DNA from 4 places in the Micromonospora sp. NPDC003816 genome. Region 4 is predicted to be linked to each of the others. Evidence: riboswitches for the same ligand, from Rfam matches in the RefSeq annotation. Region 4 holds a riboswitch; each other region holds the start of a gene.
What was found. Region 4 has a riboswitch for cyclic di-AMP ahead of ACFYTT_RS24565 (hypothetical protein). Riboswitches for the same ligand answer to the same signal wherever they lie in the genome.
Positions count from the first base shown of each region.

Region 1: it holds a riboswitch for cyclic di-AMP, as region 4 does, so the genes downstream of both, ACFYTT_RS08540 (hypothetical protein) here and ACFYTT_RS24565 (hypothetical protein) in region 4, are expected to answer to the same signal.
Region 2: it holds a riboswitch for cyclic di-AMP, as region 4 does, so the genes downstream of both, ACFYTT_RS14430 (C39 family peptidase) here and ACFYTT_RS24565 (hypothetical protein) in region 4, are expected to answer to the same signal.
Region 3: it holds a riboswitch for cyclic di-AMP, as region 4 does, so the genes downstream of both, ACFYTT_RS10535 (NlpC/P60 family protein) here and ACFYTT_RS24565 (hypothetical protein) in region 4, are expected to answer to the same signal.

Region 1 is NZ_JBIANP010000002.1:594,751-602,239, reverse strand. It holds gene ACFYTT_RS08550 (MarR family winged helix-turn-helix transcriptional regulator) at 1-311, opposite strand, end outside; gene ACFYTT_RS08545 (carbonic anhydrase) at 507-1,205, shown strand; gene ACFYTT_RS08540 (hypothetical protein) at 1,289-2,305, opposite strand; cyclic di-AMP (ydaO/yuaA leader) riboswitch at 2,309-2,440, opposite strand; gene ACFYTT_RS08535 (YibE/F family protein) at 2,607-3,986, opposite strand; gene ACFYTT_RS08530 (metal-sensitive transcriptional regulator) at 4,402-4,698, opposite strand; gene ACFYTT_RS08525 (heavy-metal-associated domain-containing protein) at 4,816-5,025, shown strand; gene ACFYTT_RS08520 (hypothetical protein) at 5,051-6,028, shown strand; gene ACFYTT_RS08515 (heavy metal translocating P-type ATPase) at 6,039-7,489, shown strand, end outside.
Region 2 is NZ_JBIANP010000003.1:784,395-791,883, reverse strand. It holds gene ACFYTT_RS14435 (CDP-glycerol glycerophosphotransferase family protein) at 1-1,595, shown strand, start outside; gene ACFYTT_RS14430 (C39 family peptidase) at 1,739-2,608, opposite strand; cyclic di-AMP (ydaO/yuaA leader) riboswitch at 2,825-2,966, opposite strand; gene ACFYTT_RS14425 (hypothetical protein) at 3,283-4,038, opposite strand; gene ACFYTT_RS14420 (hypothetical protein) at 4,216-4,680, opposite strand; gene ACFYTT_RS14415 (acyltransferase) at 4,805-6,067, opposite strand; gene ACFYTT_RS14410 (polysaccharide pyruvyl transferase family protein) at 6,261-7,489, shown strand, end outside.
Region 3 is NZ_JBIANP010000002.1:1,010,489-1,017,977, forward strand. It holds gene cutA (divalent-cation tolerance protein CutA) at 1-150, opposite strand, end outside; gene ACFYTT_RS10505 (DUF6966 domain-containing protein) at 361-705, opposite strand; gene ACFYTT_RS10510 (DUF6228 family protein) at 861-1,208, opposite strand; tRNA gene ACFYTT_RS10515 (tRNA-Gly) at 1,367-1,440, opposite strand; gene ACFYTT_RS10520 (zinc metalloprotease) at 1,654-2,655, shown strand; gene ACFYTT_RS10525 (pyridoxamine 5'-phosphate oxidase family protein) at 2,723-3,256, opposite strand; gene dcd (dCTP deaminase) at 3,336-3,914, shown strand; gene ACFYTT_RS10535 (NlpC/P60 family protein) at 3,970-5,010, opposite strand; cyclic di-AMP (ydaO/yuaA leader) riboswitch at 5,023-5,157, opposite strand; gene ACFYTT_RS10540 (NlpC/P60 family protein) at 5,337-6,350, opposite strand; gene ACFYTT_RS10545 ((Fe-S)-binding protein) at 6,603-7,489, opposite strand, start outside.
Region 4 is NZ_JBIANP010000009.1:78,565-86,053, forward strand. It holds gene ACFYTT_RS24560 (HelD family protein) at 1-1,459, shown strand, start outside; cyclic di-AMP (ydaO/yuaA leader) riboswitch at 1,624-1,756, shown strand; gene ACFYTT_RS24565 (hypothetical protein) at 1,761-2,846, shown strand; gene ACFYTT_RS24570 (1-phosphofructokinase family hexose kinase) at 3,082-4,047, shown strand; gene surE (5'/3'-nucleotidase SurE) at 4,044-4,868, shown strand; gene ACFYTT_RS24580 (STAS domain-containing protein) at 4,872-5,237, opposite strand; gene ACFYTT_RS24585 (hypothetical protein) at 5,573-5,722, shown strand; gene ACFYTT_RS24590 (hypothetical protein) at 5,877-6,269, shown strand; gene ACFYTT_RS24595 (BON domain-containing protein) at 6,500-7,189, shown strand; gene ACFYTT_RS24600 (DsbA family protein) at 7,270-7,489, shown strand, end outside.

The sequences.
Region 1 (7,489 bases), on a different contig from region 4:
GGCGCGTCGGTGAAGAGGGCGAGCAGGTCGCCGATGTGGCGGTCGGCCTCCGCCGGGTGACGGAACCGCCCGGCCGGGTTGAGGGTGTACTCGTTGCGGCGGCCGACCCGGGTGCGGTGCAGATAGCCGCCCGCCTCCAGGTCGGCGACGATCGCCTGGGCGGCGCGTTCGGTGACCCCGACCTCACCGGCGACGTCGCGCAGCCGGGCGGTGGGGTTGCGGGCGATGGCGAGCAGCACGTGCGCGTGGTTTGTCAAGAAAGTCCAGTTCCGGGTGCTTTCTCGCTCGTCTGAGGTCGCCATGCCCGCCATCGTATGGCCTGCCCCTGACGTACTCGGGCTGCGCCCGCACCCGCCCGCGCCGGTTGGCAAGCGTTCTGGAATACATGAAATGCAGATCACGCATAGCTTGACGCGCCTTGCGCTGCGTGTGACGGTTGGTGGCAGCCCGTGGCCAGCGCCGGCCGGGATGACCAGGCATTCCACCGAGAGGCGAGGTGACGCCGGATGAGTCGACCCGGAACGATCGGAGCGCAGCCCGGTCCCGAACGCGAGTACCTGACCGCTGACCTTCCCGGCTCGCGGGAGCGCGCCCTCGCCGAACTGGTCGCCGGAAACCGCCGCTTCGTCAGCGACACGCTCCGGCACCCCAACCAGAACGCCAGCCACCGGGCCGCCGTCGCCGCCGAGCAGCACCCCTTCGCGGTGATCGTGGGCTGCTCCGACTCACGGTTGGCTGCGGAGATCATCTTCGACCGTGGGTTGGGTGATCTCTTCGTGGTCCGCACCGCCGGCCACACCATCGGCCCCGAGGTGCTGGGCAGCGTCGAGTACGCGGTGAGCGTGCTGCGTACCCCGCTGGTGGTGGTGCTCGGGCACGACTCGTGCGGTGCCGTCCAGGCGGCCCGTGCCGCGGCGGCCACCGGGACCGCGCCGACGGGCCACCTGCGTGCCGTGGTGGACGCGGTGGTGCCCAGCCTGCGCCGGGCCGAGCGGGCGGGGATCGACGACCTGGACGCGATCGTCGACATCCACATCGCGCAGACCGTCGAGGCGATGCTGGAGTCCTCCGAGGCGTTGGCCGCCGAGGTGGCCGCCGGCGGGTGCGCGGTGGTGGGCATGTCCTACCGACTGGCCGCCGGTGAGGTGCGGACCGTCGCGGCGGAACCCGCCGAGATGGCGGGCGTGGTCACTCCGGTGGGCTGACCCTCGGGCCGCCCACCGACACGGACGACGAGGGCCGCTCCGCCAGACGGCGGAGCGGCCCTCTCAGGTCGCCGGGACGCTGCTCAGAGCAGCGACACGTGTACGTGGTCCGTGTGGTTGGACGGGCCGCTGTAGGACCGCCACCGGTTCTCGGTCGGGAACCAGATCTGCCGGTTCCAGATCACGTAGTAGATGCCGAGCCGGTCGGCGTTGCGGACCAGGAAGGCCGCCAGGTTGTTGCCGTAGATCCGGGTGTCGTCGTTGTGCCAGGGGCTGAACCCGCTGTTCTGCAACGACCAGTCACAGGCCCGGCCCTTCGGGTGCTCGAACTTGTCACCGGGCCGCCAGCAGCCGACGAAGCGGTTGAAGCCGGCCCGCTTGACCTCCTTGTACATGTGCAGCGTGCGCGGCGTGATGCAGCCCGACGTGGTCGGGTCGTTCTGGTTGCACGACTCCGCCTTCCAACTCCCGTCGGACGCGCGGTTCGGTGCCACCCGGGCGACCGGTGAGGTGGCGGCCACCAGGCCACCGGTCAGGCTCTCGCCACCGACCAGGCGGAGCGACTTCTCCGCCTCGGTCTTCTTACGCGCCATGTCGTTGGTCAGCTTCTGCTGCTCGCGGACCTCGGCGTCGGACGCGAGCTTGGCCCGGTCCGCGCGCTCCCGGATCGCGTTGACCTCGCCCAACTTCTTGTCGTTGAACAGGTTCAACTCGTCGAGGGCGGAGGCGCGGTCCATGAACGAGTCCGGGGCGTTGCTCTGCAACAACATCGCTATCGCACCGACCCGGCCGGTCCGGTACGACTGCGTCGCGATCTCGGCGACCTGCGGCCTGAGCGCTTCGAGGTCGGCCTGTGCGCGACGCAACTCGACGTCGAGCTTGAGCTGCCGCTTCTTGGACTTCTCCAGCTGGTTCTTGGCCTTGGAGAAGTCGCGGTTGGCCGACTCGATCAGGTCGTTGAGCATCGGCGGGTCGTCGTCGTGCTCGGCGGGGCTGGGTGGGTTCGGCGCGGCCATGGCCGGCAGAGGTCCGGCGAACACGGCGAACGCGGCGAACACGGCCACCACGGGGGTCATCCAGCGGCGTAGGGGTGCCGTCACTTCTTTCCCTTCCATCGACCGCCGACCGAGTTAGCTGACGGGTTCGGAACGGAAGTGGCCCCTACCGCTGACGCGGATTCACCCCACCTACCTGGGTCCCCGGCTCGCCTCGCGGCGATTGGGCGGTGGCACCGCAGGCGCCGCTGCGCGCCTTCGGCGGTGACCGGCAGTGAGGTTACCCGAGAGTCCATGTCGGTCTCTACGCCCCGAACCTGACTAGATGCGTCATTTCGTAATCGCGATGGGTGACCAACGACACGGGCACGAACCGTGTCGGCAGGGGCGGTCACGCTGCGGGGTGTCACCATGTGGTGTCCGTGCTCCTGTCCGGATCGGGCCACCGCGAACCGGTGGCGGGGGATGTGTCACGCGCACGCGCGGTGCTGAGTGCGTGCAGTGCCTCGGACCGGTCCGAGCCGGGCCGGGGAGTCGGTGGGGTGGGGCCGTCGCCGTCCGGCCCGTCGTCGTGGCCGCCGGGTCCGCCGGGCTCCGGCGTGTCCCGCCGCCCGGCGGTGACCACCAGCGCGGCCAGGGCGGTCGTCAGCGGTACGGCGGCGACCAGCCCGAGCGTGGCCACCACGCTGCGGACGATCTCCTGGGTGAGGAACTCGCTGGTCACGATCTGGCCGAGCGCGCGGGTGTCGGCGGTGAGCAGGAGCAGCAGCGGCAGCGACGCGCCCGCGTACGCCAGCACGATGGTGTTCACCACCGAGGCGATGTGGGCCCGGCCGACCCGGGTCGCCGAGCGGTACAGCTCCCGGCGGGTGAAGCTCGGGTTGGCGTGCCGCAGTTCGGTCACCGCGGCGGCCTGGGTCACCGTGACGTCGTCGAGCACGCCGAGCGAGCCGATGATGATGCCGGCGAGCAGCAGGCCGTGCAGGTCGACGTCGCCCCGGAACATGGAGAGCGTGGTGGCGTCCTCGCTGCCGAAACCGGTCAGGTGGGTGGCCCGGGTGGCGGCCAGCCCGAGCAGGCCGGTGAGCACCAGGCTGCCGAGCGTGCCGAGGACGGCCACGGAGGTCTGTGCCGAGATGCCGTGCGTCAGGTACAGCACCACGAACATGATCAGTGCCGCGCCGACGATGGCCACCACCAGCGGCGGCTGGCCGGCGCTGATGCCGGGCAGCACGAAGGTGAGCAGGATGGCGAAACTGGCCGCCAGACCGCCCAGCGCGGCCAGGCCGCGCAGCCGTCCGAAGGCCACGATGGCGGCGGCGAACAGCACCGCGAGCCAGATCAGCGGCTTGCCCCGCTGGTGCTCGGCGATGTTGTAGCTGCTGATCGAGGGATCCTCGGGATCGATCAGGGAGACCAGGATGATCGCGTCGCCGACGCTGACCCGGGGTGCCCCCGGCCCGTCCGGCAACGGCGTCTGCACGTCCTGACCTTCGTCCGGGCCGCTGTCGACCCGCACGGTGACCGTGCCGCACTGCTGCCCGGCCGTGGTCGGGGTGCCCTCGGGCACGACCGGGTTCGGTGGACAGGGCTCGTTCACCACCCGCGTGACCGTGCCGTGGTATCGGGGCAGGTCGTCGGCGGCCTCGGGCCGGGGCGGGTCCGAGGGCCAGAGCACGAGCGCGGCGACCAGGGTGGCGAGGAAGAGGGGGACCACCGTCACGATGAGGATCCGCCGCACCCGGGGTGGGGTGGGCGGAGCGGAACGGGTGTGGTCGGCGCCCATTCATTGTCTCCCAACGATTCCAAGGCGAACTACGTACCGGCGGGCGAGATGGTTCAGCGCCGCCGGTCGGCCACGGCGGCGGGCATCCGGAATGGCCCGAGCGTGGCAGGATGGCTGCGTACCGTGAGGGCGGGGCCGGCTCTCGGCAGCCGCAGCAGGGCTGCGGCGGGACTGCCGGGCCGCAGCAGGGCTGTGGCGGGACTGCGGCACCCCGTGGGGGTATGGCGGCGGGCCGCCGGAGGGCTGCTGCGGCGGTGGTGCGTGCCCGACGGCGGGCGGGTGCCGGGAGGTCTCCGGATCGGCTGGCCATCGTGGCGAATGGTAGCCAGGTCGGCATCGGAACGCAGGTCGCGAGCGTGTGTCGGATGCCGGGCGTCGGAGCCGACACCCGAGGCGGGCGTGCTGGTGGGGCGGGTCAGCCGCGCTTCATCAGACGGCCGACGGCGGCCATCATCTCGGAGGCCATCTCGTCGGCGCGGCCCTCGGCGGCGCCCTCGTGCATGCAGTGCCGGGCATGCCCGTCGAGCAGGCCGAGGGCGACCTTGTCCAGGGCGGCCTGGATCGCGGAGATCTGGGTGAGCACGTCGATGCAGTAGCGATCCTCGTCGACCATCTTCTCGACGCCGCGTACCTGCCCCTCGACCCGGCGTAGTCGGGCGAGCAGTTGGTCCTTGCTGGCGGTGTAGCCGCGGATCGGCGCGGGTGTGCTCATGAACACGAGGATAACGTACCCCTGGGGGGTATGGTACGGTCACGGTTGTAGATACCCCCCGAGGGTATTCGACGGGGTGCCCGGCCCGGGTTGACGGGCCTGGAGAGGAGAGTTGCCATGGTCACCACCACGTACCAGGTGCAGGGCATGACCTGCGGCCACTGCGTCAACGCGGTCAGCACCGAGGTCGGCGCGCTCCCCGGCGTCGACGACGTCCGGGTCGACCTGGCCAGCGGCGAGGTCACCGTCACCAGCGAGCAGCCACTGGACCCGGCCGCCGTCCGGGCCGCAGTCGACGAGGCCGGCTTCGAGTTGGTCGCCGCCTGAGGCGACCGGAGACCGAGGTGTCCCGATGAACACGGCGACGAAGGTGAGTGGCTTCGCGCTCAGCCTCGCGGCGGTGTTCGCCGCCGCGTACGGGGTCGGCCAGGTGACCGGGCCGCCGGCCCCGGTCACCGCGACCGGCCACGACGGCACGGCGGACCACGGCGACGACCCGGCCCGGAACGGCCACGACGGTGACGCCGGACACGACGCGGGCGCCGCCGGGCACCTGCCCGGCGGGCTGCTCGTCTCCGAACGCGGCTACACGCTGGTGCCGGTCGGCGCCCCGGCCGGAGAGTTCGCCTTCCGGATCACCGGCCCGGACAGCCGGCCGGTGACCGGGTACGACCTGGTGCACGACAAGCCGATGCACCTGATCGTCGCCCGGCGTGACCTCTCCGGCTTCCGCCACGTACACCCCGAGCTGACGCCCGACGGCACCTGGCGGGTCGCCACGCCGCTGACCGCGCCCGGGGTGTGGCGGGCGTTCGCCGACTTCACCCCGACCGGAGGCGAGCCGTTGACACTCGGTGTCGACGTGACGGTCCCCGGTGCCCTGACCGAGCGTCCGCTGCCCGCACCGGCCCGCACCGCCACGGTCGACGGCTACACGGTCACCCTGGACGGCACGCCACAACCGGGCCACCCGTCCACGCTGACGCTGACCGTCGCGCGCGACGGCGTACCCGTCACGGACCTGGAGCCGTACCTCGGGGCGTACGGGCACCTGGTCGCACTACGGCAGGGTGACCTGGCGTACCTGCACGTCCACCCGGAGGGAGTGCCGGGCGACGGGCGCACCGAGCCCGGACCACGGGTGAGCTTCGCCACCGAGTTCCCGTCCGCCGGTGCGTACCGGCTCTATCTCGACTTCCGCCACGGCGGGGTGGTGCGCACCGCCGAGTTCACCGTGCACGTCGGGGACCCGGTGCGCGTCGGGGACCCGGTCGGTCCGACCGCCGCACCGGACGACGGGCACGGTACGCCCGGACACGGGCACGACTGAGGGACCAACCATGACCACGAGTCGACCCCTGCCCACGGCAGCGAACCTGATCGAGTTGTCCATCGGCGGCATGACCTGCGCCTCCTGCGCCGCCCGTATCGAGAAGAAGCTGAACCGCCTGGACGGCGTGCAGGCCAGCGTCAACTACGCCACCGAGAAGGCCACCGTCACCTACGCCGACCCGGTCACCCCGCAGGATCTGATCGCCACGGTCGAGAAGACCGGCTACACGGCGGCGGTGCCGCCGCCCCGGCAGGACACGCCGGAAGCCGTCGAGCCGGTGGACGAGCTGCGGGTGCTGCGTACCCGCCTCTGGGTGTCGGTGGTGCTCAGCGTGCCGGTGATCGCGCTGGCGATGGTGCCGGCCTGGCAGTTCACCTACTGGCAGTGGCTGTCGCTGACGCTGGCCGCCCCGGTGGTGGTCTACGGCGGACTGCCGTTCCACCGGGCCGCCCTGGTCAACCTGCGGCACGGCGCGGCGACCATGGACACCCTGGTCTCGGTCGGCACGCTCGCCGCCTTCGGCTGGTCGATCTGGGCGCTGTTCCTCGGCACCGCCGGCACGCCCGGCATGACCCATCCGTTCAGCTTCGCGATCAGCCGGACCGACGGCACCGGCCACATCTATCTGGAGGCGGCGGCCGGGGTCACCGCGTTCATCCTCGCCGGGCGGTACTTCGAGGCCCGCGCGAAGCGCACGGCGGGTACGGCCCTGCGAGCGCTGCTGGAACTGGGTGCCAAGGACGTCGCCGTGCTGCGCGGCGGCGTGGAGACCCGGATCCCGGTCGACGAACTCGCCGTGGGGGACCGGTTCGTGGTGCGGCCCGGCGAGAAGATCGCCACCGACGGCACGGTGCACGAGGGTTCCTCGGCGGTCGACGTCAGCATGGTCACCGGCGAGTCGGTGCCGGTCGAGGTGGGCGTCGGCGACACCGTGGTCGGTGGCTGCGTCAACGCCGGTGGCCGGCTGGTGGTCACCGCCACCCGGGTCGGTGCCGACACCCAACTGGCCCAGATGGCCCGGCTGGTCGAGCAGGCGCAGACCGGCAAGGCCGCCGCGCAGCGGCTCGCCGACCGCATCTCGGGGATCTTCGTCCCGATCGTGATCGCCCTGGCCGTCGGCACGCTGGGTTGGTGGCTGGGCTCCGGTGCCGGGTCGACCGCCGCCTTCACCGCCGCCGTGGCGGTGCTGATCATCGCCTGCCCGTGCGCCCTCGGCCTGGCCACGCCGACCGCGCTGCTGGTCGGCACCGGGCGGGGCGCGCAGTTCGGCGTACTGATCAAGGGGCCGGAGGCGCTGGAGTCCACCCGACGGGTGGAGACCGTGGTGCTGGACAAGACCGGCACCGTCACCACCGGCCGGATGACGCTCCTCGACGTCCACGCGGGCGAGGGTGAGCAGCGGGCCGAGGTGCTGCGGCTGGCCGCCGCGCTGGAGTCCGGCTCCGAGCACCCGGTCGC
Region 2 (7,489 bases), on a different contig from region 4:
TCGGGCTGGCGGTGGCCGCGCTCGCCGCCACGGTCTGGGAGCGCCGGGTCCGACCGGGCGCCGACAGCGTCGCGGAGACCGCCCTGCTCGCCGCCGGGATCCTGGTCGGCTACGCCCGGCAGCTCGACGGCGGCTTCGACCCGATCCTGGCGGTCACCGCCCTCGTGCTGCTCGGGCTGGTGCTGGTCACCGGGCCGCTGCGGACCGCCGGCAACCTGGAGATCCGCGCCGCCAACCTGCCGGTACGCACCTGGGTGCCGCAGGTCGCCGCCCGGCTCGACGACGCGGTGGCGGGGCTGCTCGCCGCCCTGGCCGTGGCCGCCCTGGCCGGGCTGCCCGCCGTGGTCGCCCTGCTGGTCTGCCTGCCGGTCGGTGCCGCCGCCGGGGCGGTCGCCCTCGACCTGGCCCGCCGCCGGTTCCGGCCGACGGCCGGCGGGTCGGCGGTCACCCGGGCGCTACGCCGGCACCAGCCGGAGTTCGTGCTGCACTTCTCCGCCCCGCCCGGCTCGGAGTACCAGGTCACCATGTGGCTGCCGTACCTGGAACGGATCGGACGGCCGTTCGTGGTGATGCTGCGGGAACCGGAGTTCCTGCCCGCCGTCGCGGCGGCCACCACCGCACCGGTGGTCTACTGCCCCACCCTGCGCACCATGGACGAGGTGCTGGTGCCGAGCCTGCGGGTGGCGTTCTACGTCAACCACGGCGCGAAGAACAGCCACTGCATCCGATTCACCCAGCTCACCCACGTCCAACTGCACCACGGCGACAGCGACAAGGCGCCCAGCGCCAACCCGGTGTCGGCGATCTTCGACCGGATCTTCGTGGCCGGCGAGGCCGCCGTCGACCGGTACGCCCGCGCCGGGGTGGAGATCCCGGCCGAGAAGTTCGTGGTGGTGGGCCGCCCGCAGGTCGAGGCGATCGAGGTACGCCACCAGCCGACCCGGGGGCTGACGAACCCCACGGTCCTCTACACCCCCACCTGGACCGGCCACCACGCCGACGCCGACTACTGCTCCCTGCCGATGGCCGAGACGCTGCTGCGGCGGCTGCTCGACCGGGGCGCCACGGTGATCCTGCGCGCCCACCCCTACACCAACCAGCACCCGGGCTCGGCCCGTCGCCTGGCCCGGCTGCACGAACTGCTCGCCGCCGACCGCTCCCGCACCGGCCGCCAGCACGTCTTCGGCGCCGCCGCCAGCCGGCTCACCCTGGCCGAGTCGGTGAACCGGGCGGACGCGCTGGTCTCCGACGTCTCCGGGGTGGTCTCCGACTGGCTGTACTCGGGCAAGCCCTACGCGGTCACCGACACCGGCGTCGACGGTGACCGGTTCGTCGAACGGTTCCCCCTCGCCGCCACCGGCTACGTGCTGCGGCGGGACATGGCCGACCTGGACGACGTGCTGACGCGGCTGCTCGACACCGATCCGCTCGCCGAGGCACGCTGGGCGACCCGACGGCGCTACCTGGGCGACTTCCCCGCCGACTCGTACGCCGAGGCGTTCCTCTCCGCCGCCCGGCGGGAACTGGACCCGGCCTGGACCGCCCCGGCGCCACGGACCACGACCGACGACGCGGCGCTGCCGACCGCCCCCTGAGCGCGCAGCAGCGGCCGTGGTGAGCGGTGGGCGTACTTGGTCAGACCTGTAGACCGAGAAGTAAGGAAGGGCCCCCTGCTATCGCCTGGTGTATAGCAGGGGACCCTTCCTTACATCCGGTCCTTACATCTCGTCCTTACATCTCAGGAGGAGTAGCCGCGGGTGGCGGCCCAGTGGGCGAGGTCGGTGGTGCTCATCCAGTACGAGTAGTACGAGGCGTCGGCCGAGTCCGCGATCTTGACCAGTCGACCGTCGTCCGCGTAACCGACCACGGCGACGTAGTGGCCGCCGGGGAAGGAGTGCCAGCCACCGTCGGTGTCGGTGGCGCTGCCGGCCACGTTCACCACCACACCGCGCCCGTCGGTGATCGCCTCCACCACGTCGGCCTGGAGCTGGTCCATCTGCGTCGGGGTGGCCGAGCCGCCCCGCAGCATCGTGGTCGAGTACGGCTCGCCCTTGAGCGTGGCGTTGAGCACCCGGGTGGTGTCCAGAGCCGAGTTGGTGCCGGCGTACGTGGTGCCGAGCTGGGCGGCCAGGGTGTCCTGGTCACGGTCGACCCCCGCGGCGCTGAGCGCGTTGCGTACCGCGGCCGGGCCGCAGTAGTAGCCGGTGGTCTGGGCCTGGAAGTCGTAGTCCAGGACCTTGCGCGTCGGTGGCTTCGGTGCGGTCTTCTCGCTGACGGCCACCGGCGAGGGGGCCGCCGAGGTGGCCTTCGGCGTGGGCGAGGGCGACGGTGACGGTGCGGCGCTGCTCGGGGCCGCGCTGCCCGGCGGGGTCGACGGGGTCGGCTCCGCGCGGGTGTCGGCGCGGGAGGCGACGGTGTCGCCCCGCATCTCGGCGACGGCGGTCGTGGTGTGCGCGGTCGTCGGGGCGTCCTCGGTGCCGACGAGTACGGCACCGGTGCCGGTGGCCAGCGCCAGCGCGGCGGCCGAGGCGGCGACGACCTGGTAGGGGCGTTCGGTGGCCAGCCGGCGTAGCTGGCGTGTCAGGGTCTGCTTCACGGAGTCCTCCACGGGGGCTCAGGGAGGCACGGCGATCCGCTCCGGCGGTCAGCTCGACAGGACATGCCGAGGACCGCCCGAGTGGGCGGACGGGCCGTGCGAGGGGCTTCGCCCGGTCGGGGCCGGGCGGGGGCCGCAGTCAGCTCGCGGCCGACGGCCCGGTGAGCGCGGGCACCGCAGTGCCGTGGAGGAACAAGAGGGGTATCACAAGGGGATGCACGAGAGGAAAGCTCCTTCCGACACCGCCGACCGGGTTAGCTGACGGGTTCGGGCGGGAAGTTGGCCCTACCGCGAGCCGAGGCTCGCGGATTCACCCCAGAGGTGCGGTGGGTCCCCGGTTCGTGAGACCACGATTAGGCGGGTCGATGCGGCGTCGCCTCCTGCGATCGGTTACCGCATCGGACGGGCCGACATTACTGGTCGGTCATTGCCCTGCCAACCCGCTCTGACCTGCGCAAACATGATCCAGCTCAGTGATTTTCGGGCGTTCGGTCATCGATGTCCCGCAACAGGACCGACGGTGATCGACGTAACGGGCGGTGACAACCGGACCACCCCCGGACAATGCCTCCGGACATCACGTCACGTCTCGGGCGGTTGCGGCACCACCGTCCGTTCCGGCGATCGGTGTGACCGGGCTCACCCGATCAGGCCGGATTACCGGGGCTCCGCGCGTCTCGCCCGAGTCACCCCACGCGCGCCGGACGCCAGCGCAGGGCCGCAGCGGCCGGACGCGCGGCGGTGGTCACGGCGGGTGCCGGCACCGGGTTCGGTCGCAGGCGCTGCGCGGCGGCGTACGCCTCGGCGGAGAGCACCCGGGCCGCTTCGGTGGCCCGCTCCGTCTCCCGCCAGGCGGCCCGTTCCCGCTCGGCGGCGGCCCGGTAGGTGGCCCGGTGGTTGTCCCGGACGACCCGGGCCAGCACGACCTCCTGTGCGGCCGGGTGCAGGCGGGGGTCCCAGCCGGCCCGCCGGGCCAGCACGTCGGTGAGCTGCCGCGCCGACAGGTCACCGCGCCAGTGCGCCACCATCGCGGCGTGGTGCAGCCAGCGTTCCCGGGCGGCGTACTCGCTGGCGGTGCGGGGGGTGCGGGGGGCGGGCAGCGCGGTGGTCCCGGCGAGCCGTCGGGCCCGGCTCTCCGCCTCGTCGAAGCGGGCCCAGGCACGGTCGAGGGCGGTCTGGGCGGTACGCCACGCGTCCCGCCGCCGGGCGGCGTTCTGTGCGGCCCCGGCGGCGGCCACCGCCACCTCACCGGCGTAGCGGCGCAGGTCGGCCGTCTCGGCCTCGGCGGGGTCGTCGGCGGGGCCGGTCTCGTCGGGGCCGGACGGTTCGGGCCGGGCGACCAGGACGGTGAGCACACCCAGTGCGAGCACGAGCAGCACCGACCAGATGGCGGCGGCCCGGGGCACCTCGATCAGGAACTGGTAGAGGACGGTCTTCTCCATGGCGGTACCTCGTGGGCCGTGGTGCGCTGACAGCGGGCCGCCGGCACCCGGTCCCCCGACTGCGGTGCGTCGGAACCGGGCGGGGCGGTGACGGGATGTTTCGCGGGGCAGAGGTCCCGGGCGTTGCGGGACGGGCTGCGGCGGAGTCCGGTCGGTGTGCCGCAGCGGGGCGTGAGGTCAGTCGCCGGGTGGGGCGCGGGCACCGTGGGCACCCGGCGGGACCGCCGTCGGGAGGGACGCCGCCGGGCCGCCCACCACCGCCGTCACGGCGGGCCGCTGCGCCAGGCCCGCCTCGGGCGACAGCCCGGGTACGCCGAGCGCGTCGGCGCGGTCGACGGCCCCCGTGGCGGACACCGTGACCAGCGCACCCGTCGACGAGGGGCGCCAGTCGGCACGGGGCGAGGGCACGAGGAGAGGAGCCGACCCGAACCGGCCGGCGACGGGGTGCCCGACGAGCGCGGCCTGTGCGGGCGCGGCCAGTGCGGGCGCGGCCGGTGCGGGCGCGGCCAGTGCGGGGGTGGCCTGTGCGGGCATCGCCCAGGTGCCGAGGGTGAACGCGGCGGCGACCGCGAACCCGGTCAGCAGTCGCGTCGCCCAGCGCGCCAGCCACCACAGGGGACGGGCGGGCGCGACGGGAAGCACCCGGTCACGCTACCGCCACCACTGTCGCACCGCATCGGCGGCGGGCGTGTCGGGTAGACGACGCGCCGTAATCGGCACACGAAACAGCAGGTCGGGGCGTCGACGACAACGGTCCACGGTGGACTCAGCGGTCCCGGTCGCGGAGACCTGCCGTACTCGGCTCGTCACCCGGCACCCGCTGCCTCGGCGGCCCGGCGGGCGGGCCAGCGGGCGATCCGGCGGGCGGATCTGCGGACGGTCCCGCAGGCTCGGCGGACCCGCCACCAGGCGGGGCGGCGGGGCCGGCGGCAGCGCGGCTCGGGGCGAGTCGGCGCATCATCGGTTGCTCCACGTAGCGGTGCAGCAACGCGGCCAGCGCCAGGGTGAGCAGCAGGAACCCGATCACCGCCGGTACTCCCCACCAGCCGGGCAGGCCGGTGCCCCAGTCTCCGGTGAGCCGCAGGATCGTCATGATCGCGAAGACGTGCACCAGGTAGAAGGCGAACGAGACCTCGCCCAGCCAGACCATCAGCCGGGAACGCAGCGGCGAACGGCGACCGTGCACGTCCGCGTCGGCCGCCGCCGCGATCACCAGGACGTACGCCACCGACAGCAGTGCCGCCCAGAGTTCGGCCCGGATCCACTGCGAGGCCGCCACCCAGGTCGCGACGAAGATCACGGTGGCCAGCGGCAGCCGGGGCCCGCGCCAGCGACCGCGCAGCATCAGCTCGGCGGCGGCCACACCCATCCAGAACTCCAGCGACCGCACCAGCGGGAAGATCTGGGCGAACCACCACCGGCTCTGCTCCGGCACCAACTGCTGTCCGGGCCAGAGCGCCAGGATCAGCAACGGCATGGCGATCACGACGGCCCACAGCATCCACGGCCTGGCCCGTCGGATCAGCGGCAACGCCAACGGCAGGCACAGATAGAAGAACAGTTCGCAGGAGAGCGACCAGCTCACGTTGTTGACGCTGTAGAAGTAGCCCGGTCGCGGGTCCCATGCCTGGAGCAGGAAGAGGTTCTCCAGCGCGGCCACCGGGTTGATCGGGTCGGCGAACCAGAGCGCCGCGAGCATGGCCAGCGCCCACAACACCAGGTGGTTCGGATAGATCTTGGCGAGCCGACGACGCCAGAACCTGCGGCGGGAGTCACCGACCCGGGCCGACCAGACCAGCACGAAGCCGCTGAGGATGAAGAAGAACTGCACCCCGGACAGGCCCAGGGTGAAGATCTCGCTGACCACCGCCTGGTGACCGGGCTCGGCGATGATGCGCATGGTGCCAGCGTGGAAACCGAAGACCAGCAGCGCGGCGATCCAGCGCAGTCCGGTCAACGAGGGCAATCGGCTGGCGTCACCGCGTCGGGTGGTGGAGGGCTGCCTATCGACGACGGTGGCGCTGGTCATTCCGGGCACCATACCGGTGCGGGCACACCCACTCGACGCGAGGCAGGAGGGGCGGATGCGGCGCAGGTGTCAACCGGTCCTCCGGTGGCCTAGTATTCCCGGGACTTGGATGAGCACCCACCCCGCCATCCGGCTCGGTGGTGCGCCGGGCATGCCGAGGCGGGGCCGGCACCGACGAGAGGCAGAGTCAGCGATGCACCAGCGGATCCTGATGCGGGCCCGAAAGGGTCCCTTCGACGTCAACTCGCCCGAGGAGACGTTCGAGCGGAACCTGATCGGTGAGAACGCGGGCAACCTGGTCTTCAGTCACGCCGCGAACAAGCTGCTGGCCACCCGCGCCGCCACCATCACGCCCAACGGCTTCACGGTGAACATGCGCGACAGCGACCGGATCAACGAGGAGTACGACGTCTTCGTGGTCCCGCTGGCGAACGCGTTCCGGCGCAGCTACGCCCACCGGCTCGACGCGATGAGCCGGCTGATCGAGCGACTCAAGATCCCGGTCGTGGTGCTCGGGGTGGGTGTGCAGACGAACGTCGACGGTGACCGGGAATACCTCCGTCCGATCGACGACCAGGTCAGTCGCTTCTGCCGGGCCGTCCTCGACCGCTCGCCCAGCATCGGCGTCCGGGGTGAGATCACCGCCGACTACCTGCGGACGATCGGCTTCTCCAACGTCGACGTGATCGGCTGCCCGTCGATGTTCCTGCACGGCGACACCCTGCCGGTGGAGAAGCGCAAGACGTTCATCGGCCCGTACGACAAGATCGCGTTGACCGTCTCGCCGTACGTCAAGTCGATGGCGAAGATCATCAAGACGCACCACCAGCGCTACGAGAACCTGCGCTACATCCCGCAGGACCTCAAGACGCTGGGCACCCTGCTCTTCGGTGACGCCCCCGAGGACCGTGGCAAGACCAGCGAGATCCCGATCCACACCACGCACCCGCTGTTCACCGAGGACAAGGTGCGGATGTTCGTCGACCCGTGGACGTGGATCGACTACCTCTCCGGGTTCGACTTCAACTTCGGCACCCGCATCCACGGCACCATCGTCTCGCTGCTCGCCGGCACGCCGGGCTTCCTCTTCGCGCACGACTCGCGCACCCTGGAGCTGGCCCGCTACTTCGAGATCCCGCACCGGGTGATGCGCGACGTGCCGGCCGATGTGGACGCCGCCCAGCTCTACGACGAGGCCGACTACTCGGGCATGGTCAACGGCCACAAGCAGCGGTACGACACGATGCTCCAGTTCCTGACCAAGCACAACCTGGGCAACTCCTTCAACGACGCCGACAGCGCGGCGGTGTTCGACGCCACCCGGCAGGCGACCGCCTTCCCGCCGGCCGTCCGCCCGGCGCTGGCCACCTCGCCCGAGGTGCTGGTCAAGCGCATCGAGTGGCTTCGTGACCAGGAGGCCGT
Region 3 (7,489 bases), on a different contig from region 4:
GTGGACCGTGCCCTGCCACCGATAGATCGAGCGAATCGGAACGAGGTGGTGTCCACAGGCGGCCAGACGGTCGTCCACCAGGCGGCGCGTGAAGGCTGCCAGCCACTCGGCGTCCGGCCCGGTAATGATCACCTCAACGACGTCAGTCACCTGCGATCTCCCCCGTCCCTGAGCCTGTCTATGGTGGCGCGGGCTTCCTGCTCACTGTGCGCCATTCCGCCCCACCCGGTGACGATCGTGCCCTCGTAGCTCAGCCCTACCCATCGGCCCGTCATCTCCTGGCCGTGCTTTCGCCCCGTCGGTGGTAGCCGCCGTCTGCAACGCCGGACGTCGACCGTTGGATCGGGCATGCTCGAGCAGTCATTGCTGCCGAGACTCCTGAATGTCGGCCTTGAGCTGCGCGGCCAGGCCGTAACACAGCCCTCGCAGCTCCTCGATCTGCTCGGAGACAGCCCGCTCTCGATCCGGCGACAGCGAGCCGCTTCCGATGATCGACAGATCGCTGATGCTCCCCATCCCGCCGTATGCATCCATCCAGTAATCGAGGCCAGTCACATCGCCAGCATCCAAGCGGGTAAGCGCTCGGTCCGCCCACTGTGCCCAGTGCTCGGTGTCAGCCTGGCGTAACAGGTCGCGTAGGTCGACCAGCGCGATCCGAAACCGCTGAAGGTTCCAATCGATACGCGACTGTGGCACCTTGACCACGGCCTGACTCCTCATGCAGCACTCTATGGCGCTCCGTCTGCCATAGTCTGCGCGCATTCCTCACCTCAGACAAGCTCCGTACGACACGCTCATGGCATGTGCGGGGAGGGGCCGCTACAGCCAAAGCAGGTTGCTGATCTCGGCAGCCACCTGGGTCATCTCCTCGCCAGCCTCCAGCAAAGCTCACGTTCCATAGACCTCCAGGTACGGACGCCCTGCCACCCTTCCCACCCTTTCGCGAGGGGGTCGAGGAAGACCGACAGGGCAACAGTCTCCGGCCCGATACCCAGCCGAACGGAAGCGCCCGACCTCGACCGTGGCTCAACTCGTTGCCAGCCACACGTCCTCCGAACCTGACCTAATACCAAGTGATCCGAACCGGCAGATGCGCGATGCCATGACGCGCTTCCTTGATCAATGAGAGCCGCAGGCGCGATCTGGGTCAGAGACCGGCGCCTAGCTCTAAACACCCGGGCCGACGTCCGCGCCGAACTGGCGACCATCAACCGACTCTGGGGCTCACGTAGACGGGAGCAACGCGCCGTCGACCTCGCCTATCGACTGCTCTGCGCCTTGACGCGCAGCAGGCACAGCATGCCCGAGAAGCGGTCGGCATGAATGAAGCCCAGGTCGGGAGCGCATCCTGACCTGGGCTTCACGCTGGAGCGGGTGACGGGAATCGAACCCGCACTGTCAGCTTGGGAAGCTGATGTTCTGCCATTGAACTACACCCGCAAGCGGCACCACTGTACCTGAGCCGTCGCCCCGGTGCACCCAGCCACCCCCGCCGGCCACCCTGCCCGGCCCGCCTCCGCACGCTCCGCAAGAAGTTGCACGCCGGCAACACATAGCCATTCTCAAATCTGTCGATGCGTTGTAACGTCTGCCCCACGTTTCCCGCACGACGCGACACAACCCCCGGTCGCGTCGCCAGAAAGAGGTGGGCTTATGGGACTCCGTCCCGTCCTGCTGAACCGGCGGATCGCCGGCATCGCATCGACGTCGCTGGCGGTGGCGCTCGGTGTGGCCACGGTCGGTCTGCTGCCGGCGGCCACCACGGCCGCCATTCCGACGGCTGCCGCCGTCTCCGCCGACGAGGTGTGTGAGGACCCGACGGGCACTGCGGCCCGGGTCCGGGGCGACGCGGTCGTCAAGCACGACCCGAACGAGTTGACCATGGCTCAACTGCACCAGCGGGAGTCGGAGTTCGCCGACCTGTTGCAGGAGCGGGCCAAGCGGGTCGGCCAGCGTACGCTCAGCGCCCAGGCCGCCGCGGCCTCGGTCACCATCCCGGTCGTGGTGCACGTGATCCGCAAGGACACCACCCGGGCCGGCGGGAACATCCCCGACTCGATGATCCAGTCGCAGATCAGTGTGCTGAACCAGTCGTTCGCCGGTGCGACGGGCGGTGCCGCCACCGCCTTCGCGTTCCAGTTGCAGAGCATCAACCGGGTCACCAACACGTCGTGGTATCCGATCCGGCAGGGCTCCACGGCCGAGCGGCAGATGAAGACCCAGCTCCGGCAGGGCACCAAGGGCACGCTCAACATCTATCTCGGCGAGCTGAGCGGGGGCCTGCTCGGCTGGGCGACCTTCCCGCAGAGCACGCTGAACGTGATGGACGGCGTGGTCGTGCTCAGCGAGTCGCTGCCGGGTGGCACCGCCACCAACTACAACCAGGGTGACACCGGCACCCACGAGGTCGGTCACTGGCTGAACCTGTACCACACGTTCCAGGGCGGCTGCTCGGGCAGCGGCGACCAGGTTTCCGACACTCCGGCGGAGGCGTCGCCGGCCTACCAGTGCCCGACCGGTCGGGACACCTGCTCCACCGCGGGGCTGGACCCGATCACCAACTTCATGGACTACACGTACGACACCTGCATGTACCAGTTCACCCCGGGTCAGGCGACCCGGATGATCAACGCGTGGAACACGTACCGCGCGTAGCGCGGCAGCCGTCGGCGCGTACCTCCGGTGCCGGTCCCGTCGTCAGGCGGGACCGGCACCGGTCGGTTCAGGCGGCGCGGACATGTCGGGCCGCACGGGTCCGGTGGGGCGTGGGCCGGGCGGCCTGCGGAGTGGCACCGGCCGGGTCGAGCCAGACCTGCACGGCCGGCTCACCGACCAGCCCGCCGGTGGCGGCGCGCTCGTGCCGGGCGAGCATCGCCACGTCGACGGTGAACTCGAACAGGCGCCAGTCGGCGTGCGGGGCGGCACGGGCCGCGAGCGCCAACCGGGCCACCGTGGCGTCGTCGGTGACGGGTCGGGCCCGGCCGGCGACGTACGCCTCGTCGTCGCTCTCCTCCGCCGGGAACGAGTGGAGCGCGTAACGCCCGTCGCGTTCCAGGTCGCGCCGCTTCGGCGAGTCGATCACGAAGCAGAACAGACCGTCGTCGGTGATCACCGGGGAGACCGGGTGCACCCGGGGCCCGCCGTCGGCGCGGACCGTGGCCAGGTAGCCGAAGCCCGGGCCGTACTGCTGCATGAGAAGGCGGATCCCGTCGGCGAGTCGGGGCTCGTCGACGGCGAAATCGGACCAGGAAGCCATGCCGACATCCTATCGAACATACGTTCTAAGCAGGTAGTCCGACACGCAGGTCACGACTACCGGCCGCTATGGTGTGGCGATGCTGCTCTCCGACCGTGACCTGGTCTCCGAGATCAAGGCCGGCACCCTGGCGCTGGAGCCCTTCGAGCCCACCCTGGTGCAGCCGTCCAGCATCGACGTACGCCTGGACAAGCTCTTCCGGGTGTTCAACAACCACCTCTACACACACATCGACCCGGCCACCCAGCAGGACGATCTCACCTCGCCGGTGGAGGTGCCCGACGGCGAGCCGTTCGTGCTGCACCCAGGCGAGTTCGTGCTCGCCTCCACGCTCGAGGTGATCTCGCTCGGCGACCAGCTCGCCGGCCGGCTCGAAGGCAAGTCCAGCCTCGGTCGCCTCGGCCTGCTGACGCACTCCACCGCCGGCTTCATCGACCCCGGCTTCTCCGGCCACGTCACGTTGGAACTGTCCAACGTGGCCAACCTGCCGATCATGCTCTGGCCCGGCATGAAGATCGGTCAGCTCTGCATCTTCCGGCTCGCCTCGCCCGCCGAGCACCCGTACGGCTCGCTCGTCTACGGCTCGCGCTACCAGGGGCAGCGCGGCCCGACGCCGAGCCGTGCCTGGCAGAACTGGCGTACCTGGCCGACCCGCTGACCACCGGCGGGCCCGCGCCGCGCGGACGCGGGCCCGTGGTCGTCCGCCCGAGGACTCAGCCGGGCCGACCGAAACTGTGGATCGGACTGGTGTCCATCCGCTTCATCGCGATCGGCTTGCCGGCACGGGAGGCGTGCACCACCCAGCCGCCGCCGACGTACATCCCCACGTGGTGCAGGTCGCGGAAGTAGAAGACCAGGTCACCCGGGCGCAGGTCGCCGCGACTGACCGAGGCGGTGACCTGCCGCTGCCGCGCCGCGTTGTGCGGCAGCGACACCCCGGCCCGCGCCCACGCGGCCAACATCAACCCCGAGCAGTCGTACGCGTGCGGCCCCTCGGCACCCCACGAGTACGGCTTGCCGATCTGGGCGCACGCGAAGGTGACCGCCTCGCCGGCCGGGCCACCCGGGTAGGTGGCCGGACAGGGCGCCGGCCGCAGCGGACCACCACCCCCGTCGTCGTACGCCCGCAGCCGCAACCGCTGCAACCGGTCGATCTCGGTGTCGATCTGCCGCCGCTTCGCGGCCAGGTCGGCTTCGGTACGGGTCAGCTCGACGATGGTGCGGTCCAGTCCGGCTCGGGCGGCGGCGAGTTCGTCCCGCAGTTCACTCGCCTGGCGTACGTCCTCCTGCTGGAATCGGGCGTACCGGTCGAGCAGGCCGAGCTGGGCGACGACCTCGCTCGGGGACCGGCTGCCCAGCAACGTGTTCACGGCGCGGACCGGCTCGCCCCGGTACGCCCGCGCGGCCAGCGCGCCGACCCGCTTCATCGCCTCGTCCACCTGCAGTTGCAGCGGGGCGATACGGGCGGTCAGGGCGTCCGCCTCCCGGCGGGTGCCGGCCAGGTCCTGTCGGGTCGCGTTGTGTCGTTCGATGACGGCTTCGAGCCGGTTCCAGTCCTCGTCGATCTGGCGCTCGATGTCGTCGACGGTCGGGTCGGCGTGGGCCGCCGTCGCGCCACCGGTCAGCAGGACGGCGGTCGCGGCGAGTGCGGCGAGTGCGGTGGTGCAGCGGTACCAGCGGAATCGCGGCGCAGCCGTCGTCGGGCCGGATGTCCCCGGCCGGTACGACGGTGGCCGCGGGGCATGGTGTGCCACCGGGCTGCGTACTCCTTCTTCCCAGACCGCCTACCGGGTTAGCTGACGGGTTCGGGCGCCCGGGACGCCCTACCGCGACCATCGCGGACTCACCCCGGAAACCTGGGTCCCCGGCTCGCTCGGACAGCGACTCGGCGGTGTCGGACCGTCACCGCCCCGGATGGGCGGTTGTGCCAGCGGGCCGACGATTGCCCAGCGTAGGGACGACCGGCGTCAATACGCAACACACCCACACCGTCACTCTCGGTGCATTAATCCGACAACGAAGAAGGCCCCCGGTCGCTTGACCGAGGGCCTTCCGTGGTTCCTGCGTACGCGCTCAGGCGTCAGCCTGGTCGACGGAAGCCGGCGACCGGCATCGTCGTGATCGGCGAGACGTTGACCGGAACACCGGCACGCGCCGCGTGCACCATCGTGTTGTTGCCCAGATAGATCCCGACGTGACTCACGTCGCTGCGGAAGAACACGAGGTCACCGGGGCGGGCGTCGGCCCGCGAGATCGCCTTGCCCTCGCGCCACTGGGCGCCGGTGAAGTGGGTCAGGGAGATACCCGCCGCCCGGTACGCGTACTGGGTGAGACCGGAGCAGTCGAACGAGTTCGGCCCGGTGGCGCCCCAGACGTACGGCTTGCCGACCTGGGCGCAGGCGGTCCGGATGGCCGTCCGGGCCGCGTCGCTGACCACGCCGTTGATGGTCGGGCAGTTGGTGGTCTTGACCGTGGTGACCGGCAGGGACCGCTCCAGCCGCTTGATCTCGGCGTCGATCTGCTTCTTCTTCGCCGCCAGCTGCTTCTGCTTGGCCTCCTGGTCGACGATCAGCGCGTCGAGGGTGGCCTTCTGGTCGTCGTACTTCTTGCGGATCTTCATGACGCCCTCGAGCTGGCGGCGCTCCTCCCAGGCGAGCCGGTCGAGGAGGGCCATCTGCTCACCGAGCTGGTCCGGCTTCGCGTTGAGCAGCACCGCGCCGAGTTCCTGCGAGGGGCCGGTGATGTAGTACCGGGAGGCGAGACCGGCGACGCGGTTCATCGCCAACTCGGTCTCCAGGGCCAACGGCTGGATCTTCTTCTCCAGCTTGTCGACCTTCTCGCGGTTGACCCTCAGCTCCGAGCGCACCTTGTTGAACTGCTCGATGGTGGGTTCGAGCTGCTGCCACTGCTTGTCGATCTGGCGCTCGATCTCGTCCACCGACGGCGCGGCGTACGCGGGCGCGGCGACCAGGCCGGCACCGACCGCAGCAGCGGCGACCAGGACGACCAGGCGGCGAGCGGCCTTGCGCAGCCCGCGCACGGGGGTGGAACGTCCCGGCGCATGACGATGGAGGGGCATGGTTGCCACCGGCACCGACTCCTTTGCGACCGACCACCGGGCGTCCCGCTAGCGGTAAGGGGCGAGACAGACGACCACGGCGGTCGGTGCCCCACATTAGGGAAGGCGCGCAGCGGAATCAAGGCAACCAACGGCTCATTCACCTTTGTGCGACCGACCGCACACAAAGGGTGTCGACCAATTCGTTACAGTTATCTACGCCAATATAAAAATCGGGACGTGTCGGCATCCGTACAGATGCCCGACACGTCCCGACGTTCGCGCTGGTCAACCGGCGACCGGCTCGCCCTCCTCGGCGCCCCGGGCCTGTTCCGGCTTGATCGAACGCAGCAGCACGCTGGCCACGTCGACCACCTCGACCTGGTCGCCGGCGCCCTTGCCGTTCACTCCGTCACTGAGCATCGTGGAGCAGAACGGACAGCCGACCGCGACGGTCTTCGCACCGGTGGACATGGCCTCCTCGACCCGATCCACATTGATCCGCTTGCCGATCCGCTCCTCCATCCACATGCGCGCGCCACCGGCGCCGCAGCAGAAGGAACGCTCGCTGTTGCGCGGCATCTCGACGAGGTCGTTGTCGGCGCCGACGGCGCTGCCCAGCACCTCGCGTGGCGGGGTGAAGACCCGGTTGTGTCGGCCCAGGTAGCACGGGTCGTGATAGGTGACGCCGCCGTCGACCGGCTGCACCGGGGTCAGCTTGCCGGTGGCGACCAGGTGCGCCAGCAACTGGGTGTGGTGCACCACCTCGAACTCGCCGCCGAGCTGGCCGTACTCGTTGCCCAGGGTGTTGAAGCAGTGCGGACAGGTCGCGACGATCTTGCGCTTGGCCTTCTCGCGACCCTCGAACGCCTCGTTGAGCGTCTCCACGTTCTGCTGGGCGAGCATCTGGAAGACGAACTCGTTGCCGATCCGGCGGGCCGGATCGCCCGAGCAGGTCTCGCCCTCACCGAGGATGGCGAACGAGACACCCGCCTCGTTCAGCAGCGTGGCGACCGCCCGGGTGGTCTTCTTGGCGCGGTCCTCGAAGGCACCGGCACAGCCCACCCAGAACAGGTATTCGAAGTCCTCGACCTCGCCGACCCGGGGCACCTCGAAGTCGAGGCCCTTGGTCCAGTCCTCCCGGGTGTTCTGCGGCGCGCCCCAGGGGTTGCCCT
Region 4 (7,489 bases):
GCTCTACTCCGACCGCAGCCGGTATGCCGGCGGCGGCATCCTGGTGGTCGGCCCCTCCTCGGTCTTCGTCGAGTACATCGCCTCGGTCCTGCCGTCCCTCGGCGAGGAGACCGCCACGCTGCACTCGCTGGGCACGCTCTTTCCCGGGCTGGTCGCCACCCGCACCGACCCGGTCGACGTGGCGGCGGTCAAGGGGTCGCTGCGGATGCGCCGGTTGCTGGAACGGGCGGCCCGGGACGGCGTACCCGACTCCCCGCCCGAGCTGCGGCTGCTCTACCGGGGGCAGTTGCTGCGGCTGGAGCGGGCCGAGCTGGACGCCATCCGGGAACGGGCGTTGGCCCGGGGCGCGCGGCGTAACGAGGTACGCCGGGCCGGCTTCGACGGCGTCCTGGCGGCGCTCTGGGCACAGGCCCGCCGGTTGGGTGTCGCCCGGTTGCCCGAGCAGCGGGCCTTCGAGGACGAGTTGATCGACCGGACGGACTTCCGGGACTTCCTCAAGGCGTGGTGGCCCCGCCTGCATCCCCGGCACGTGCTCGGCTGGCTGGCCGATCCGGAACGGCTGCGCCGGTACGCCGCCGGGCTGCTGTCCCGCGCCGAGATCCGGCTGCTGGAGCAGGCGTACCGGGGGCTGGCCGCCGAGGGTCCGACGGTGGCCGACGCGGCGCTGCTCGACGAGCTGGACGCGTTGCTCGGCAAGCCGGTGCGTCCGGCCCGCCAGAAGCGCGACCCGTTCCAGCTCGCCGGTGGGGTTCGTGAGCTGAGCACGTACGCCGACCGGCAGCGGGCCGCCCGCCAGGCGGCGCGGGAGCGGCCGGAGGACTACCGCGACTACGCGCACGTGGTGGTGGACGAGTCGCAGGACGTGTCACCGATGCAGTGGCGCATGATCGGCCGGCGCGGTCGGCTGGCCTCGTGGACGGTGGTGGGCGACCCGGCGCAGACCGCGTGGACGGGTGATCCGCAGGAGCTGTCCCGGGCCCGGGACCAGGCGTTGGGTCGTCGTCGGCGGCACCGGTTCACGCTCACCACGAACTACCGCAACTCGGCGGAGATCTTCGCGGTGGCAGCGGCCGAGATCCGCCGGGCGTACCCGGACCTGTCCCTGCCCACCGCCGTGCGGACCACCGGGGTCGACCCGGTGGATCTGGTGGTGCCGGCGGCCGAGTTGGCGGCCGGCGTGACGTCCGCCGCGAGCGCGCTGCTCGGCGAGGTCGAGGGCACCGTCGGGGTGATCACGCCGGTGCCGCGTCGGGACGAGGTCGCGGCCTGGCTGGGTGGGCTCGGCGGCGAGCGTCTCCAGGTGGTGACCAGCCTGGAGGCCAAGGGCATGGAGTACGACGGCGTGGTGCTGGTCGCCCCCGGCGAGATCCGCGCCGATCCCGGCTCCGGTGTCCGTACGCTCTACGTCGCCCTGTCCCGGGCCACCCAGCGGCTGACCACGATCGAACCGACAGGCTGAGCCCGGAGGCCACCGACCTCGCTTGGCGAAAAAGCAACAAACATACCTTATGTCTGGTTTACTCGTGATCAGGGGAACACCAGGAGTCACACCGGCTGCACGGGTCCCACCAGCACCGGTAGGCTCGGACCCGGCCTCCGCCAGGCGGCACTCGACGGTGCCGGCGGTGACCGCCGCCTAATCGCCCGCCAGGGCGAACCGGGGAACCATGTTCCAGGGGTGCATCCGCGTCCAGCGGTAGGGATCTTCCGTCCCGAACCCGTCAGCTAACCCGGTCGGCGGCTGACGGAAGGACATGTGCATGCCAGCAGTGGCAACCGTGAGACCGGCCGCCCGTATGGCGGCCCTGATAGCCGCGGGGCTCGCCCTTGCCCTGGGCGCCGCGCTGGCGCCGTTCAGCGCCGCCTCCGCGGCTCCCGGTGACGTCGGCGACGAGGGCGGCACCCCGGCGCTGCGCGCCCAGTTGGAGGCGGCCAGCAAGGGTTACCTCGACGCCAAGACCGCCCTCGACCGCTCGGTCGACCGGCAGAAGAAGCTGGCCGAGCAGCTCACCACGACCGAGGGCCAGCTCACCGAACGCAGCACCAAGGTCGCCGAGATCGCCGCGCAGGCGTACCGCAGCGGCCGACTCGGTGCCGCGTCGGCGCTGCTCAACAGCGGATCCCCGGCCGGCTTCATGGACCGCGCGGCGGCACTGGACGCGGTGGCGGCCAACGAGGAGCGCGCCCTGCGCGACCTGCGGGCCAGCCGGGACGAGGTCGGCAAGACCAAGCAGGCCCTCGACGTCGAGGTGCAGGAGCAGCGCAAGCAGGTGGCCGTGATGGCCAAGCGCAAGGAGCAGGCCGAGCGTTCGCTGACGGTGGCCGAGGAACGGGAGGAGCGGGCAGCCGAGCGGGCCGCGGCGGAGGAGCGGGCCAGTCGGGCCCCGGCACGCAGCGGCGGTTCCAGCAGCCCCACGGCCAAGCCGGCGCCCCGCAACTCCAACGGCTCCTGGCCGGCCGAGTCGTGCAGCGTCAACGACCCCACGCCGGCCAACGGCTGCATCACCCCGCGCACCCTGCACGCGCTCAACCAGGCCAAGGCCGCCGGCTTCACCCGGTATGTCTCCTGCTACCGCGCTGGCGGCTCGGGTGAGCACCCGAAGGGGCGGGCCTGCGACTTCGCGGCGCAGAAGAACGGCTTCGGCGGGGCCGCCACCGGCGGCGACCGGACGTACGGCAACAACCTGGCGGCGTTCTACGTCAACAACGCCGACCGTCTCGCCGTGCTCTACGTGATCTGGTACAAGCAGATCTGGCTGCCCAGCAGCGGCTGGCGGACGTACAGCGGCGCGCGTGGTGACCCCTCCAGCGACCACACCAACCACGTGCACCTCTCGGTGTACTGACCCGCACGACACGCCGGGTGGCTGCCCTCACGGGTGGGTCCACCCGGCGTCGTCGTTCCCGCACCCCGACGCGCCCGCCTCGAATCCACCCGCCCGTCGCCGCGCGCTCTCGCGCCACCTTGGTTACCGTCGACATCGAAGCGGACATTTCGTGGCGACCGGGAGGAACGGTTATGAGCGGACCGCAGCGGACCCAGTGCGACGGTGTGTCGTGAGCGCGGCGACCGGCCATGTGATGGTCTTCGCGCCGACCCCCCTGCTCACGGTCACCATCGACCAGCCCAACGAGACGCCGGAACTGCACCTGCACCCCGGCGGTCAGGGCGTCTGGCAGGCCCGGATGGTGCTGTCCCACGGTGTCGACGTGGTGCTCTGCACCGCGCTCGGCGGCGAGATCGGGCAGGTGCTGGAGCCGTTGCTCGTCAGCGAGGGCGTCGACCTCAAGGTGGTGGCGCGGGACTCCGGCGGCAGCGGCGGGTACGTGCACGACCGCCGGGACGGCACCCGGCAGGAACTCGTCGACGTGACCGGGCAGCCGCTGAGCCGGCACGAGCTGGACGAGCTCTACAACCTGGCGCTCGGCGAGGGACTGCGCGCGGCGGTGAGCATCCTGAGCGGCCCGAACGACCCGTCGCTGGTCCCCGCCGACCTGTACCGCCGCTTCGCCGCCGACCTCGGCGCCAACGGCAGCCGGGTCGTGGTGGACCTCTGCGGCGACCACCTCACGGCAGTGCTGGAGAGCGGGGTCTTCTTCGTCAAGGTCAGCCACGAGGAGCTGATCGCCGACGGCCTCGCGACCGACGACGACGAGGAGCAGCTCACCCGGGCGATGCACGACCTGCACGCCAACGGTGCCGAGAACGTGGTGGTCAGCCGCGCCGACAAGCCCGCGCTGGCCCTCGTCGACGGCGAGGTCTTCGAGGTGCGGATGCCGCGCCTGGAGGCGGCCGACCCGCGCGGTGCGGGTGACTCGATGACCGCCAGCGTGGCCGCCGTGGTGGCGCGCGGCGGCGACGTACGCACCGCGATCCGGACCGGCGCGGCGGCCGGCGCGCTCAACGTCACCCGGCACGGGCTGGGCACCGGGCGGCTCGACTCGATCACCGGGCTGGTGGACCGGGTACGCCTGGAGCCCGCCGGAGTCCGCCGGCAGGAACGCACCACCCCCGACGAGTTGGCCCACCGGGTGGGTGGCGCATGACGCTGCGGGTGCTGATCACCAACGACGACGGGATCGCCGCGCCGGGTATCCAGGCGCTGGCCCGGGCCGCCGTCGACCGGGGGTTGGACGTGGTGGTCGCCGCGCCGCTGGAGGAGGCGAGCGGCACCAGCGCCGCGATGAGCGCGCTGGAGCAGGACGGGCAGGTGGTGGTCCGTGAGCATCCGCTGCCGGAGCTGGCCGGGGTGCCGGCTTTCGGGGTCGGCGGGTCCCCCGGTTTCATCGCGTTGATCGCCGTGCACGGCGCGTTCGGGCCGCCGCCGTCGGTGCTGCTCTCCGGGATCAACCGGGGGGCGAACGCCGGTCGGGCGGTGTTGCACTCCGGCACCGTGGGTGCGGCGTTCACCGCCGCCGCCAACGGCTGCCGGGCGTTGGCGGTGTCGCTGGACGTGCTCTCCGTCGGTGAGGCGACCGCCGTCAGCGGAGGCGCCGCGGTGGCCGCCGCGGCCCGGGTACGCGACGCCGAACGGAACTGGGACACCGCCGCCCACGTGGCCCTGGACCTGCTCCCCCGGCTGACCGCCGGACCGGTGGAGAGCGTGCTCAACGTCAACTCGCCGGACGTGCCGCTGGAGCGGCTGCGGGGCGTACGCCGGGCGGGGCTGGCGACCTTCGGCCAGGTGCAGATGACCGTTGCCGAGTCCGGCCACGGTTTCGTGCGTACCGCGCTGGAGGAGCCCGGTCAGTCGGTGCAGCCCGGGACCGACCTGGCGTGGCTCGCCGACGGGTACGCCACGGTGACGGCGGTCCGCGCCGTCACCGAGGTGTCCGACGTGAACCTGTCCGGCCTCGACGGCGACTGACGGTCAGCCGCCGGGAAGGACCTCGGGGGTGGCGGCGGCGCCGGCGTAGTACGGCTCCGGCGCGCCGAAGAGACCGAGCAGCCCGGTCACCCAGAGCTGTCGGTGCACGAACCGGCTGGGTTCGGTGACGATCAGCTTCACGCCGCTGACCTCAGCCGTCTGGAAACCGGCGACCATCGCGCTGATGCCCACCGAGTCGATGAAGGTGACCAGCCGCATGTTGAGCTCGATCCGGGCCGGCCGCCCCTTGGCCAGCACTTCGGCGATGGCCTCTTTCACCTCGTACGCGGTGTCGACGTCGATCTCGCCCCGAGGGGCGATCTCGATGACACCACCGGGCCGAACCGTCTGCAGGATCGACAGGCTCACGCGAGCACCTCCACTCGCCCGTACGACGGGCGCCTCATCAGTACGCGGGCCGCGACCGAGAGTATTCCTCCGACGGCCTCGGTCGCCACCCCTCGGGATGAGCAATTCGCGGACATCGGCATGTCAAATCACCCATATCCAAACTTATACGTCCTATCACTCGGTGCGAACCGGGGCTCGCACCGACGAACCAGGGTAGCGGGCCGAGGCTCGCCCGTCCGATATCCGGCACCCCGGCGTGCCCCCACATCCGGCGGCCTGACCTGCGACCGTCCGGTGCCGGTGGCGGAGTGTGCCTAGCATCACCGGTGACGACCACGACGAAGGGACGACGGATGCTTCGTAGGCTCGCCGGTCTGGCCGGCGTCAGCGCCCTGCTCGCCCTCCTGCTCGCCTGCGGGTTCGGCGGCGGAGGCGATGACGACGATGACGATGACGACGACTTCGCCCGCGCGGCGGTCGTCGCGGTGGTGTCCCCGAGCTGATCCGCACCGTCCGGGCGCGCCGACCGTGAGCGGCACCGACGACGCGCACGCGGGTTTGCGGCGGTGTCCGGCGGGGCACAGCGTCGGTGGCGAACCGCCGACGTCCGAGGTCTGACCTGGCCACCGGCTTCGGCACTGTCGAGGAGGGAACCACATGTTCGGAAGCAACCTGCTGGACCGTCGCAGCAAGCCGGAGCAGATCACGGACCAGGCGTGGCAACACCTCGTCTCGGCCGGCGACAACATCCGGGACGCCGCCCGTTCGGCCCGGCACACCTCGGCCGGCTTCGCCGACGACGCCGGTGACCTGGTCGGATCGGCCGCCGAGGAGGCGCGGCACCGGGCCAGCGTGGCCTTCGACGCGCTCGCCGGACGTCGTCCCGCGCTGCCCTGGACCCTGCTGATCGGCGCGGCCCTGGTCGGTGCCGCGATCGGCTGGGCCGCCGGCAGTGCCGCGCGGGCCGCCGGCAGCCGGGACCGGGCCACCGACGACATCGAGTTCGTCGACGTCGAGCGCCCCGACTCCCCCGCCGGTCCGCTGACCTGACGGAGATGTAAGGAAGGGTCCCCTGCTAACGCCTCGTGCATAGCAGGGGACCCTTCCTTACATCTGTGCGCGACGTCTCGCCAGAACAGCTGTGCGCGACGTCTCGCCAGAACACCTGTGCGCGACGTCTCGCCCGACGCGGGTGAGGCCGGATCACCCGCGCCTCGACCAGGCTCGGTCCCGGCGGACCGGCACCGGTCCGCAGCCGCCACCGCGAGAGGAGCGAGGAGATGGTCGGCATCTCGACGATCCAGCGCACCGACGAGCGCATCCGGAGCGCGGTGCTCGACGAACTCGACTGGGAGCCCCGGGTCCGGCCGCACGAGATCGGGGTGACCGTCGCGGAGGGCGTGGTGACGCTGACCGGACGGGTGGACGGGTACGCCAAGAAGTGGGCGGCGGAACAGGCCGCCCACCGGGTCGCCCAGGTCCGGGCCGTCGCCAACGACCTCGCCGTGCACACGGCCACCGGTGCGGAGCGCACCGACCCGGAGATCGCCGCCGCCGTGACGCACGCCCTCCAGTGGCACGCGTTCGTGCCGGTCGAGCAGATCGACGTGACGGTCTCGCAGGGCTGGGTCACCCTGCACGGCGAGGTCGAGTGGGAGTACCAACGGCGGGCTGCCCAGCAGGCGGTCGCCGAGCTCGGCGGCGTACGCGGGGTGAGCGACGGTCTCGTCGTGCGGCCCTCGGTACGCCCCGACGGTGCCGAACTGGCCGAGCGGATCGTCGACGCGCTGGCCCGCAACCGGGCCACCGAGGCCGAACAGGTCACGGTACGCGTACACGGCGACACGGTGCTGCTGGGCGGACTGGTGCACTCGATGCCCGAGCGCGCCGAGGTCGAACGGGTCGTCTGGTCCGCTCCCGGCATCCGCGAGGTGCAGAACCACATCGCGGTGGCCCCGGTGCTGGGCTGAGCCGTCCTGCGGCAACCACCCCGGCCGGGTGACCCCGCCTCACCCGGCCGGACAGCAGACTGGCGGGTATGACCGATCGGCTGACCACGCCATTGCAGGTCACTGCGCGGCTCCGCACACCCGTCACGGAGCACGACCACGTCCGGGGCCCGGTGGACGCGCCGGTGACGATCGTCGAGTACGGCGACTTCCAGTGCCCGTTCTGCGGCACCGCCCACCGCGACCTCCAGGAGGTTCTGCGGCAGCGGCCCGACAGCGTCCGACTCGTCTACCGGCACTTCCCCATCGCCAACATCCACC